3 regions of the Sedimenticola sp. genome follow, and region 2 is predicted to be linked to each of the others. Evidence: predicted binding sites of a transcription regulator. Region 2 holds the regulator's gene; each other region holds the start of a gene.
The links. Region 2 encodes sigma-54, which starts transcription at its own class of promoters, with help from an activator protein. Its sites were predicted from a motif close to TGGCANGNTNCNTGCTT; they were not measured.

Region 1 (4,203 bases), on a different contig from region 2:
ACTCATGCCAGAGGCGGCGGTATCGAATATCTTGAACATTGACATGATTATTGCCCCACTATGGCTTTCTTAAGGGTTTGAATAGAGCCGCTGAGGAAACGCAGACTGGTCTGGTACTGAATGGCATTTTCCGCATACGCGGTATGTTCCAGCTGGCTATCGACGGTATTGCCATCCAGGCTTGGTTGGCTGGGTATGCGGTAGGCCATCTCACTGGGAGAGATGACACCATTGTCCAGTGGAATATGGTTTTGGTGGGTCGTCCGCAGCGTGACAGATTGCGGCATCTCCTGGCGCAGTATTTCGCGAAAGTCAAAATCCCTCGCCTTATACCCCGGCGTATCCGCATTGGCGATATTACTGGCCAGTACCTCGGCACGCTTGGCATGTAGCTGCAAGGACTGGGCGTGAATTCCAAGTATTTTATCAAAGCTCATCGGTCTGCTTCCTGGTTCTTTATGCAAGGCAACAAGCAGACAACATGCCAAAACTCTATCTATTTGATTTTATTTGGATTTAACCGACATGAACTACGAAAAAAAAAAGAAGCGGCAAGCCCAGGCCGCCCTAGCGGCAAACGCTAACCGGAATCACAAAGTCGGGACACGATTGGCACCTCACGCGGCGCCCAGGGAGGGGAGGATTATTTCAAGCGGTAGGCGATGCCACCCATTTTACTGACCATTTCAAAACGGTCGGTATGGGCGGAGAGAGACTCGGTCGAACCCAAAAACAGATAGCCTCCGGGATTCAGGGAGCGGGCCATTCGGTTGATAATGTCGCGCTTCTGATCGCTGGAGAAATAGATCAACACGTTGCGGCAGAAAATCACGTCAAACCGCCCCATCAATTCATAGCCTTTGGTCAGGTTCAGCTCTCGAAAACTGACGCGTTGCCTGATCTCTGGCCTGACTTCCAGACAATCACCATTGGCCTTAAAATAGCGATTTTGTTGCTCCAGGCTTAAACCGCGGGACGATGAGAGCCCACAATAGATCCCCTTTTTTGCTTCTGCCAAAACAGTTGAAGAGATATCGGTGGCAATTACCTCAACACCACCAGAGAGCGCCCCGGGGTTCGCCCGTTGGTAGTCCTGTACCACCATACTTAGATTGTAGGGTTCCTGGCCATAAGAACAGGCGGCGGACCAGATCCGCATCGACCGACCCGAACGGGCCTTTATCTCCGGACAGATCAGATCCTGAAGCAAGCGAAAGTGGGACATATCACGAAACCAGAAGGTCTCGTTGGTGGTCATGGCGTCGATGATGCTGGTTCTGAGTCGCTGATTTCTGCCGCTGTTGAGTTGCCCCAGCAAATCCCCAACCGTAGCGATGCCATACTCACGCATCAGCCCGCCGAGACGGCTTGATACCAGGTACTCCTTCCCGGCACCCAAAACTATCCCGCAGGCATCTTCAAGAAACTTTTGAAACGCCTCGTAATCACCGTGTGACAGCATATTCCGGCCCGCTCGGCACTGAAGAATGGTTGTCCATTCTCGTTAATTGTTATTCAACCTTAATTTAAGTTATCAGGAGGAGAGCGCCTGAACTTCCAGCTTGTGCTGTTTAAGACGAGTTTGTACCACCCGGGCCAGCTCGTCCGGCTCAAATTTAGCTAAAAATGCATTAGCCCCCACCTTTTCGATCATGCTCTGATTGAACACCCCGCTTAACGAAGTATGGAGGATAACATGTAAATTGGCGAGTTCAGGATCCTTCCTTATTTCAGTAGTAAGGGTGTAACCATCCATCACCGGCATCTCCACATCGGAAATCACCAATGACAAAAAATTGGAAACCTTGCGTCCTTCATTGACCCAGGACTTCAATTGGTCCAGTGCTTGCTGTCCGTCGTTACAGACCGTGGTCATCACACCCAGTTTATCCAATACCCGTTTGACCTGATTTCTTGCCACGGAAGAGTCATCAGCGATCAAGACATGTTGCGTCTCATCGATGGCCTCCTCTTCGATGACGCCTTCCGAGACATCCTCCGGCACTGTAACAATCTCGCTAAGTACCTTCTCTACATCGATAATTTCCACCAGTTCATCGTCGACGCGGGTTACGGCCGTCATATAACTGCCCTTTGCCGCACCCTTCGGTGGAGGCAGAATATCGCCCCAATTCATATTAACGATCCGATCCACGGAGCCGACCAGAAATCCCTGCACCCGACGGTTATATTCGGTGATGATGACAAACCGGCCTTCGATATTTGCCAGAGGAGGCCCGCCAATCGCCTGGGAGAGATCCATCACCGTGATGGTTTTGCCGCGCATATTGGCGATTCCCCTGACAACCGGGTGGGAGCCCGGGAGTTGGGTCAGTGGCGGACACTGAATCACCTCTTGTACCTTAAACACGTTAATACCGAACCGTTGCCGGCCAGCCAGCCGGAACAGCAACAGTTCCAGTCGATTTCTACCCGCCAGTTTGGTTCGTTGATCAACACCGTCAAGGATACCGGCCATGTCTCACTCTCCGTTGTACGCTCTCTGTCAGATGTTAGCGACCCGGATACCCATTGCTTTAGAACAAGCCGCTGGTGGACGACCAGGACCTACCAATCGACCCTAACGCTCCTGCTATCAATATATATCAGGCATGGGATTTGCATATTTATCAAGGGCGGCAACTGATGGTAGCACATGAACCCATAGGTGAAATGATGTACAGAATAATCCTCTTCTCATGCATACGGTATTGCTGGCCGATCCTGCTTCTCGCCTGGCCCCTCTCGGCGAGACCGGATACTGACGCCCCAGTACAATCCCACGAAAGCATCCAGGCAGCAGCTGAACAGCACGTCTTGGATGACTTGGACCAGGCAGAGCAAGAGATCAGCGTCACCGCAGGGCGACTGGACAGTCGACTACGCCTGTCGGCCTGCAGCCAGCCTTTGGATACATTCTCCCCCTATGGGCGTAAAAGCGCGTCCCGTATTACGGTCGGCGTTCGCTGTAACGATACCGATGGCTGGAGCCTTTTTGTCCCGGTAACACTCTCTTTAGTAAAGGGGATTGTCGTCGCTGATCGAGAACTGCCCCGAGGCACCATCATCACTGAGGCAGATATCAAGATCGAGAAGCGCGACGTTGCCCGTTTGCACCGTGGTTATCTCGAACAGCCGAATCAAGCCATCGGAAAAAAACTGAAGCGGCGCATTCACGCCGATGCCATCCTGACACCGGGACAGATCGTGATCCAGCATGCCGTCAAGAAAGGCATGCAAGTGGTGATCGTCGCCCAAATTGGCCCGTTACAGGTCCGTATGAATGGTAAGGCGCTTTCAAACGGCGCAATCGGCGAACGGATAAAGGTTGAAAACAACAGTTCCAACAGACGTATCGAGGCCACGGTTATCTCCGCCGGCGTCGTGAAAGCCACGACCTAGTACTCGCCAACCCTGGCAGGCGTGGAATGTGAACTGAGCTGGATTTTGATCATCAAACTGACTGGAAACCGACTAAAGCTTATACCCCTATTGCCGATATGCTTATGGGAACTTTTTTCGAGGTGGTTAACAGCATGAAAATCAAAGGTTTGTCCGGACATCCTATTAGTACCGGCGATACCAGCCAGAGCAAGGCGACTGAGAAGTCACAAACAGCGACAACGGACGCCGCATCAACCGGCAAAGCATCTGCCGGCAGTGGCGATACCGTCAGCTTGACCATATCTGCCACTCGCCTGCAGGAGCTTGAAGCGCAAATTGCCAACTTGCCGATCGCTGATGCGCAACACGTATCCGATGTACAACGCTCTCTGGCTACCGGTACCTTTGCATTTGAACCGGAAGATGCCGCAGAGAATCTTTTAGCCCAGGAACGTGATTTTTCCCAGATAGACAAAAAGGAGTAATCCATGACCCTCTCTGCCGAACTGCAGAACCCACTCAGCCAAATCCTTTCCTCCGAGTTGGACTGCGCCCGATCGTTAATGGAGATCCTTCAGCGCGAACATAAGGCCCTCAAATCGCGTGACCCCGATCAGGTTTTGTCAATCAGCAGAGAAAAACAACAGGCGGTCGAAGAGATGCAAGGGCTGGCCCGGCAACGAGATCACTTGCTGGCGTCATTCAAGATTCCTGGTGGTACGGCAGGCATCAAACGGCTGTTACAGCATGATACCGATTCAGTCTGTTCCACCCTGTGGAAAGATCTGGCGGAGATTGCTACCGAGTTGCGTGAACAAA
Region 2 (4,203 bases):
TCAGCGTTTCGTCCTGCGCCTCCAGGAATATCACCTCGTAGCGGATTTTCTGTGTCTTCAGCGGTTGCAGCAGGTTGGCGATACTCTCGAACTCGGCCGGCGCATTGCGCGCGTCAATACTGATGGCGACCAATTCAAAGCGTTTGTCCTGTCTGTTGACCAGCTCGCCCGCCAATGCGGGGAGCAGGAAAACGGGCAGGTTGTCGATGCAATAGTAGCCCTCATCTTCCAGGGTGTGCAGTGCGACGCTTTTTCCAGAACCTGAAAGTCCGGTGATGATGGCCAACTTCATAGGGTCTCCGTTACCTCTGTTTACACCTTTGGGTAGTTAGGGCGTGTCTTCCTGCAGCGATAACAGAGATCCTTCTAAGGTGGGTGACAGATCAGCCGTTGGCGCTTTTCGGTATGGGCTCCTGTTGTATGAATGCCTGCAGCAGTGCCTCCCTGTCTTGGCTTTTACGCAGGCGCTGACAGAATGTTTCGTCACTGAACAGGGTAGCCAGTTTTGCCAAAAGCTGCAGATGTTCTTCGGTTGCCTCTTCGGGGACCAGGAGGCCGAAAACCAGATCCACCGGTTTTTGATCGATGGCGTCAAAATCGGCGCCTGACTGGAGTTGAATGAAAGCGCCACGTGCTTCGGTGACGCCGGCTACGCGGGCGTGAGGCAGGGCGATGCCATGCCCCAGCCCGGTGCTGCCTAATCGTTCCCGCTCGAGCAGTTTGTCGAACACCGTGCCCTGATTTAGCTCCTCCGAGGCCGTTGCCAGCAGGCCTGCTATCTCTTCGAGTATGCGCTTTTTACTAGCAGCCGGATTCGCCACGCTGATGCGTTCGGCATTTATGAAATTTGCGGGAAACATGGTTTTGCCTGTTGATTAGATTTCAGCGTTGGCAGGATCGATTCCTTTCATGCCTACACCATTGCGGTGATTGGTACTCTTCTCCTTGAGTTTTTTGACCTGTCGGTCGACTTTGTCCACCAGACCATCGATGGCGGCATACATATCTTCTTCTACACAGTCTGCAAAGACATCGGCGCCATTCACGTGGAGTGTGGCTTCGGCCTTTTGGCGCAGCTTCTCGACACTCAGAATGACATGGATTTTGGTGACATGGTCAAAGTGTCGCTCCAAACGTTCGAACTTTGTCTCGACATAATTGCGCATGGCTTCGGTGATGTCCACATGGTGACCGGTGATGCTGATTTGCATGATTTGCTCCTTGGTTACTGGCCTCTAGACGAGGCGCTTGCGCTCGTTTGATGGCGGTATCGCCATAGACTCGCGGTATTTTGCTACCGTCCGCCGTGCGACCTGAATGCCCTGATCGGCGAGTATGCTCGCCAATTTGTTGTCGCTGAGAGGCTTGTTCGGCTTCTCGGCAGCGACCAGTTTTTTGATCAGTGCGCGTATCGCGGTGGCGGAACACTCTCCGCCTCCAGCCGTGCTGACATGACTGGAGAAAAAATATTTGAACTCGAGCGTACCCCGGGGGGTATGCATATATTTTTGTGTGGTGACCCGTGAAATGGTGGATTCGTGCAGTTCCAGGGCTTCGGCGATATCCCTTAGCACCAACGGTTTCATCGCCTCTTCGCCGTGTTCGAAGAACCCCCGCTGCAGTTCGACAATCTTGGTCGCCACCCTTAACAGTGTTTCGTTGCGGCTCATCAGGCTTTTGATAAACCAGCGCGCTTCCTGAAGATGATTCTTCAGATAGTTGTTGTCATCGCTGTTGTCGGCACGGCGGATCAGTCGCGCATATTCCGGATTGACCCTGAGTTTGGGCGCCGCTTCGGCATTCAGGTCCACGTGCCATGTGCCATCCCGGCGCGTCACGAAGACATCTGGAATGACGTATTGGGGTTCAGTTTCGGCCACCAGGCTGCCTGGGCGCGGTATTAGCGAACGGATCAACTGGTTGATCGATTTCAGCGTGTCATCATCGATCTTCAGCTTGCGCTTGATCTGGTTATGATCCTGCTGGGCCAAAAGCTCAAAGTGATCGCTGATCAGGCGGGTGGTGAGCGCCATGGCCGGATGGGGCTCCGGAAGTTGACGCAGTTGGATCAGCAAGCACTCCTGCAGATTGCGTGCGCCCACCCCTGGTGGATCGAATTGTTGAATTCGGTGCAGTACCGCTTCAATCTCATCCAACTCGACCTCTTGAGCGGCCATGCTGTCGAGTATCTCCTCCAGTTCCATTCGCAGGTAGCCATCCTCATCGATGCCGTCGATGATGGAGACGGCAATCTCGCGATCCAGATCGCTGAACGGCGTCAGGTTTAACTGCCAGGTGAGATAGTCGTAGAGGGTGCGTGCACTGCGGCGCTGGGAGAGGTAGTCATTGTCACCCGAGTCTCCCCGCGAGGCGAGCCCGGAAGAGGGAGGGAGCGCGCTGTCGTATACATCATCCCAGCCGCTGTCCACCGGCAGATCTTCCGGCATGGAGTTTGCCTCGCCGTTGATCTCTTTTTCGTTATTGAGGTCGTTGCTGGTGGCTTTATCCCCTTTCAAGCCATCGCCATTGAGCCGCTCAATAACGCTTTGCTGTTCGTTGCGGCGGGCGTCTTCCCGCGCGCTGTTGTCCTCTTCGGTCTCCAACATCAGGTTGGAATCCAGCGCTTCCTGGATCTCCTGCTTGAGATCCAGGGTCGAAAGCTGCAGCAACCGTATGGCCTGCTGCAATTGCGGCGTCATGGTGAGATGCTGGCCAAGTCGAAGCTGGAGCGTTTGCTTCATGCGGTTATCTAGATCTGGTACGTAATTTGTATGTTTTTCACAGCTTCATTCTAGCGTAAAAAGCGAACAGGCGCACAAGGAGAAAATGCTTTGTTGCTGTGAATCAAACCTAAGTCGATTGGTTATAAACTGAACTCTTTTCCCAAATAGACCGAACGGACTTCCTCGTTGGCCAAAATCTGCTCCGGTTCGCCCTCGGCCAGCACCTTCCCCTCGCTGATGATATAGGCGCGCTGGCAGATTCCCAGCGTTTCCCGCACGTTGTGGTCGGTTATCAGTATACCGATGCCGCGGGCAGAGAGCTCCCGGATGATGTTCTGGATATCCTTGACCGAGATGGGGTCGATGCCGGCAAAGGGTTCATCCAGCAGGATAAAGCGCGGCTCCATGGCGAGCGAGCGGGCGATCTCGAGGCGCCGCCGCTCACCTCCGGAGAGGCTCATCGCCTGGTTGTTGCGCAGATGGGTGAGATTAAAATCCACCAGCAAGGCTTCACAAGCCTCGATCTTTTCCGGTCGATCCAGATCTTTGCGGGTCTCGAGTATGGCGAAGATGTTGTTGAAGACGGTTAGCTTTCGGAATATAGACGGTTCCTGGGCCAGATAACCCAGCCCGAGGCGGGCCCGGGCATGCATAGGCAGGGCCGTGATGTCGTGTCCATCTATCTTGATGGTTCCCCCTTCCGACGGCACCAGCCCGGCTATCATATAGAAGCAGGTGGTTTTACCGGCGCCGTTGGGGCCCAGTAATCCGACCACCTCTCCGCTGGAGAGATTGAGTGAAACACCGTTCACGACGGCGCGGCGGCGATAATGTTTCGCCAGATTTTCGGCAGTTAAGACAGTCATCGGTGAGTTACTTTTTACCGCCGATGGTTACCTTGACACGCTCTTTACCCTTGGCGCTGGTGCCGGCCTTGACCACGGCCCGTGCGCGGTCGTAAATGATCCGGTCGCTTTTAAAGGTGTCCTTGCCCTGAGTGAGCACGGCATCGCCGGTCATATTGATGATTTCACTGTTGGCGAAGTATTCGGCCTTTTTTGCTCGACCCTTGATCGTTCCCTTGTCGCCCTCGGTGTCTTGTTGAAAGGTGACCGGGTTTCCGACGGCCTCAATCTGATCATTCTGCTCCTTACGCTGGGTAACGGTGACTTTGTCCGCCTTAAGGATAATACTTCCCTGTGTCAGTACCACATTACCTTTATAGGTGCTGATACCGCTGCGGTCGTCGATGTCTACGCCATCCGCTTCGATATAGATAGGCTGATCCTTGTCCGACTGCAGGGCGCTGGTCAGTCCTGGCAGGATCAGCATCAGGGCAAGGGCGAACCACCGGCGGCCAGTGTGATGGGGCTTAGGGATTGACTTCATAGCGTCCTCGTACATTGGCTAGTAGTTTGATTCGGATCGGCTGCTGCAGCCAAATCTGCATGCCTTTGGCGTCGATGCGGTCTGCATTGCT
Region 3 (4,203 bases), on a different contig from region 2:
AATACATCATCGTGGTTGAGGTGGGTGAGGGCGATTGACGGGCATGACCCAGATCACGGATCAAAAGCGTCTCCGCTATCAAGCCATCCAACGCGTTACCATTGTGGGGGTGTTGGTCAATCTGTTGTTGGCCGCCAGCAAAACCATCATCGGTTTCACCGCGCAGTCCCAGGCCCTGGTGGCGGACGGTATACACTCTCTATCCGATCTGCTGTCGGATGCGCTGGTCTACTTTGCCGCCAGGCATGCCCATCACGGGCCGGATGAAGCCCATCCCTATGGGCATGGACGTTTTGAAACCGCCGGCACCCTGGGACTGGGTATCCTGTTGGCCATCGTGGCGGTCGGGATAACCTGGGATGCGGTAGAAAGACTGTTTTCTCCCGAAGCCCTGCTCCATCCAAAACCGCTGGCCTTGTATGCGGCGCTGTTCTCTATTGTCGCCAATGAGGCGCTCTACCACTACACCGCAATCGTAGCGAAGCGGATCAAATCCGATCTGCTACAGGCTAACGCTTGGCACCACCGTTCGGATGCCCTCTCCTCGATCGTGGTACTGGTCGGCGTGGGAGGCACGATGGCCGGTTTGCCCTACCTGGATGCTATCGCCGCCGTCGGCGTCGGACTGATGATCGCCAAGATTGGCTGGGATCTAAGTTGGCCGGCCTTCCAGGAGCTGGTGGACGAAGGGTTGGATGAGGAACGTCTGGAGAGAATCCGCAAAATCATCCACCAGATCGGTGGTGTACAGGATATTCACATGCTGAGGACGCGACGGATCGGTGGTGAGGCGACAGTGGATGTGCATATCCTGGTTGAACCCTGGTTGAGCGTCTCGGAAGGGCATATGATCGGCCAGACCGTCATTGACCGTTTGCTGGAAGGGGTTTCGGAAGTGATGGATGTCACCGTGCATATCGATCCGGAAGATGATGAAAAGGCGATACCCTGTGAAGGTCTGCCTCTTCGGGCGGCCGCCGAGAAACTGCTGGCACAGCAGTGGCGAAGCATTCCCGGCGCTGAAAAGCGTTTGCGGGTTGTGCTCCATTATCTGGCAGGTAAAATCAACGTGGATGTTTACTTCTCTCTTGACGACCTGTCAGGGGAGGAGGCGCGACAGGCATTTATGCAGGCACTCCAGGCAAAAGCAGGGGAGCAGCCGGAGTTTGGTGTCATCAGGGTCTATTACGGATAGGCACCGTAATGGTGCATTATTGAATGATTACGCATTATTTTGGTGCACTTAAGGGATCCAGGAGTGCATCGACAATCCTGAACCTGTTCGATCCTACCCCGCACCCCGCTGACCTTGGAACGGCTAATTACCTGTAATTATTTCTGTTTCCTGCCTGGGGTGGAATCGTAGTAAAATCACCCGCTCTGTCTGGGAGGGGAGTCCAACGTTACCCAGACCGTGGCACAGTACTTGCTAAAACACAGGACATGCTTTGGCTGCCCCGCAGGGCATTCCGAAACGTAAGAATTTTCATTATGTGGCCACAGCGTGGCCCAAAAAATAATCTCAATACTAACTGCTGGAGAACCTCATGGCCTCAAAAGTCCTGAAGATGATCAAAGACAATGAAGTGAAGTTCGTCGATTTCCGCTTCACCGATACCCGTGGTAAAGAGCAACATGTCTCTGTGCCGGCTCACGTGATCGATGAGGACCTCTTCACCGACGGTAAAATGTTCGATGGTTCCTCGATTGCCGGTTGGAAAGGTATCAATGAATCGGACATGGTCCTGATGCCGGATGCCGAGACCGCGGTTCTTGACCTGTTTGCGGATGAAGTGACCCTGAATCTCCGCTGCGACATCCTGGAGCCTTCCACCATGGAAGGCTACGAGCGTGATCCCCGTTCCGTGGCCCGACGTGCCGAGGCTTACCTGGCTTCCACCGGTATTGCCGATGCTGCCTACTTTGGACCGGAACCCGAGTTCTTCATCCTGGACGACGTCCGCTGGGGCGCCGATATGAGCGGTGCCTTCTACAAGGTCGATTCCGAAGAGGCCGAATGGAACTCCGAGCGTGTCTACCAGGATGGCAACATCGGTCACCGCCCCGGTACCAAGGGCGGTTATTTCCCCGTTCCGCCAGTTGATTCGCTGAACGACATCCGTGCTGCTATGTGTCTGGCCATGGAAGAGATGGGCGTACCGGTCGAGGTGCATCACCACGAAGTGGCTACCGCCGGTCAGTGTGAGATCGGCACCATGTTCAGCACGCTGGTAAAGCGCGCCGACTGGGTTCAGATCCAAAAATATGTCACCTGGAATGTGGCACACGCCTATGGCAAGACCGCCACCTTCATGCCCAAGCCGCTGGTGGGTGACAACGGTTCCGGTATGCACGTGCACCAGTCCCTGTCGAAGGATGGCGAGAACATCTTCGCCGGCAACCTGTATGGCGGCCTGTCCGAAACCGCCCTCTACTATATCGGCGGTATCATCAAGCACGCCCGCGCACTGAACGCTTTCACCAACTCCTCCACCAACTCGTATAAGCGTCTGGTGCCGGGTTTTGAAGCTCCGGTTATGCTGGCCTACTCTGCGCGCAACCGCTCTGCCTCTATCCGTATCCCGTTCGTGAGCAGCCCCAAGGGCCGTCGCATAGAGGTACGCTTCCCGGATCCGACCGCCAACCCCTACCTGGCGTTCGCCGCCATGCTGATGGCCGGCCTGGACGGTATCCAGAATAAGATCCATCCGGGCGAGGCGATGGACAAGGACCTGTATGATTTGCCGGCAGAAGAAGCAGCATCCATCCCAACCGTTTGCCACAGCCTGGACCAGGCGCTGGAAGCACTGGATGCAGACCGCGAGTTCCTCACGGCGGGTGGTGTGTTTACCGATGACCTTATTGACGGCTTCATTGCCCTGAAGATGGATGAGGTCACCCGTCTGCGTATGACCACCCATCCGGTGGAGTTCGACATGTACTACAGCCTGTAAGCCCTCACGGCTTCAGTTCCTGTATCAGGCGCCCCCATTTCGGGGGCGCTTTTTTTTGACCTGTCACCGGGAAATATCCACCGTTTAAACAGGCTGTGATATAAGACCGCGTCTTGGCGAGCTAACTATTCCGGCCGGAAGAGGTCTTATTCTGATAGATGCGGCATGGATCGTGGGCGTTGCCATGACGTTCATCACCCTTTCATGACGTTCGGTTCCGGGAGTAGTTGAGGGCCTATTGACTGTGAGCTATGCTGACCCCATGAAAAAACTTCTCTTCTTCAGTTTGATCGCTTTCACGCTCGCTAGCCAGGCGGCTATCTATAAGTGGGTCGACAGCCGAGGCGAGGTGCACTATTCCGATACTCCGACCCGGGATGCCGAAGAGGTTCAACTCTCCGACCCGACGATCTACACACCGACCGGTTCCGGGGCGTCGAAATTAAACGACCAGAGTACGAATAGGCCACCGGAACAGCCTATCCATTACAGCAGCTTCGTTATTCTTTCTCCGAACAACAATGAGGTGGTTCTGGCCAATAACGGAAGCGTCGTAATCCGTTTCCAATCCCAGCCTGCGTTGCAACCCGGACACTATATCCAACCGGTTCTGGACGGGCGTATTCTAGACCAACGCCTGGGTGGCAATGAGCTGGTATTGAACAACATCGAACGGGGCGGTCACATGCTACACGCCAGCATTCACGATGCCGGCGGACGCTTGCAGGCCCGCTCCAATATTGTGCAATTCTTCGTGCGCCAGGTTTCCGTTGTTGAAGATGGGAAATCACCGACCCCCCCCGCATCCGGAAGCAGTGGTACCAGTGGGGCTGATGCACCCCAATTCAAGCCGGGCAGCAAGCCCGACTATTCCGGCCAGGCCCCGGCGGAATCGGGCTCGGACGCGAGTGCTTACAAACCGAACGGAAAATCTATCTCAACCACCCCTGGGCAATCGAACCCCGCCTTCAAGCCCAATTATTGATACCACACCCATCCGCTGTTATCGCAGGAAGTGATCCAAATTGTATTGCCACACCCTGCCTATGCACTAATATAGTGCGTAGGCAGGGTGTCATAGATGCCCATCCCCGGACAGGACCTCCTGATACGCCTCACTTCATCGCGAAAATTGCACCAAAACAGTTATTGGTTCGTTTTTTGCAGTAGGCATGGCAATGAAAGAAACATCGCACATCCCTGAAGCGTTACAGAAACGGATACTGGAGAATCTGAGCAGTGCCGTGTT

Region 1: a site for sigma-54 is predicted at 2,609-2,625, ahead of flgA (flagellar basal body P-ring formation chaperone FlgA). Genes of this name have one in related genera too.
Region 3: a site for sigma-54 is predicted at 1,416-1,432, ahead of glnA (glutamate--ammonia ligase). Genes of this name have one in related genera too.

Annotation. Positions count from the first base shown of each region.
Region 1 is NZ_JBNKFS010000001.1:158,906-163,108, forward strand. It holds gene flgC (flagellar basal body rod protein FlgC) at 1-45, opposite strand, end outside; gene flgB (flagellar basal body rod protein FlgB) at 48-437, opposite strand; gene ACQY5R_RS00805 (CheR family methyltransferase) at 644-1,462, opposite strand; gene ACQY5R_RS00810 (chemotaxis protein CheV) at 1,535-2,479, opposite strand; gene flgA (flagellar basal body P-ring formation chaperone FlgA) at 2,677-3,402, shown strand; gene flgM (flagellar biosynthesis anti-sigma factor FlgM) at 3,537-3,869, shown strand; gene ACQY5R_RS00825 (flagella synthesis protein FlgN) at 3,873-4,203, shown strand, end outside.
Region 2 is NZ_JBNKFS010000013.1:94,003-98,205, reverse strand. It holds gene rapZ (RNase adapter RapZ) at 1-292, opposite strand, end outside; gene ptsN (PTS IIA-like nitrogen regulatory protein PtsN) at 384-860, opposite strand; gene hpf (ribosome hibernation-promoting factor, HPF/YfiA family) at 876-1,211, opposite strand; gene ACQY5R_RS10900 (RNA polymerase factor sigma-54) at 1,236-2,741, opposite strand; gene lptB (LPS export ABC transporter ATP-binding protein) at 2,864-3,589, opposite strand; gene lptA (lipopolysaccharide transport periplasmic protein LptA) at 3,597-4,112, opposite strand; gene lptC (LPS export ABC transporter periplasmic protein LptC) at 4,096-4,203, opposite strand, start outside.
Region 3 is NZ_JBNKFS010000008.1:66,925-71,127, reverse strand. It holds gene ACQY5R_RS07500 (sulfurtransferase TusA family protein) at 1-38, shown strand, start outside; gene ACQY5R_RS07495 (cation diffusion facilitator family transporter) at 44-1,195, shown strand; gene glnA (glutamate--ammonia ligase) at 1,548-2,954, shown strand; gene ACQY5R_RS07485 (DUF4124 domain-containing protein) at 3,217-3,939, shown strand; gene glnL (nitrogen regulation protein NR(II)) at 4,127-4,203, shown strand, end outside.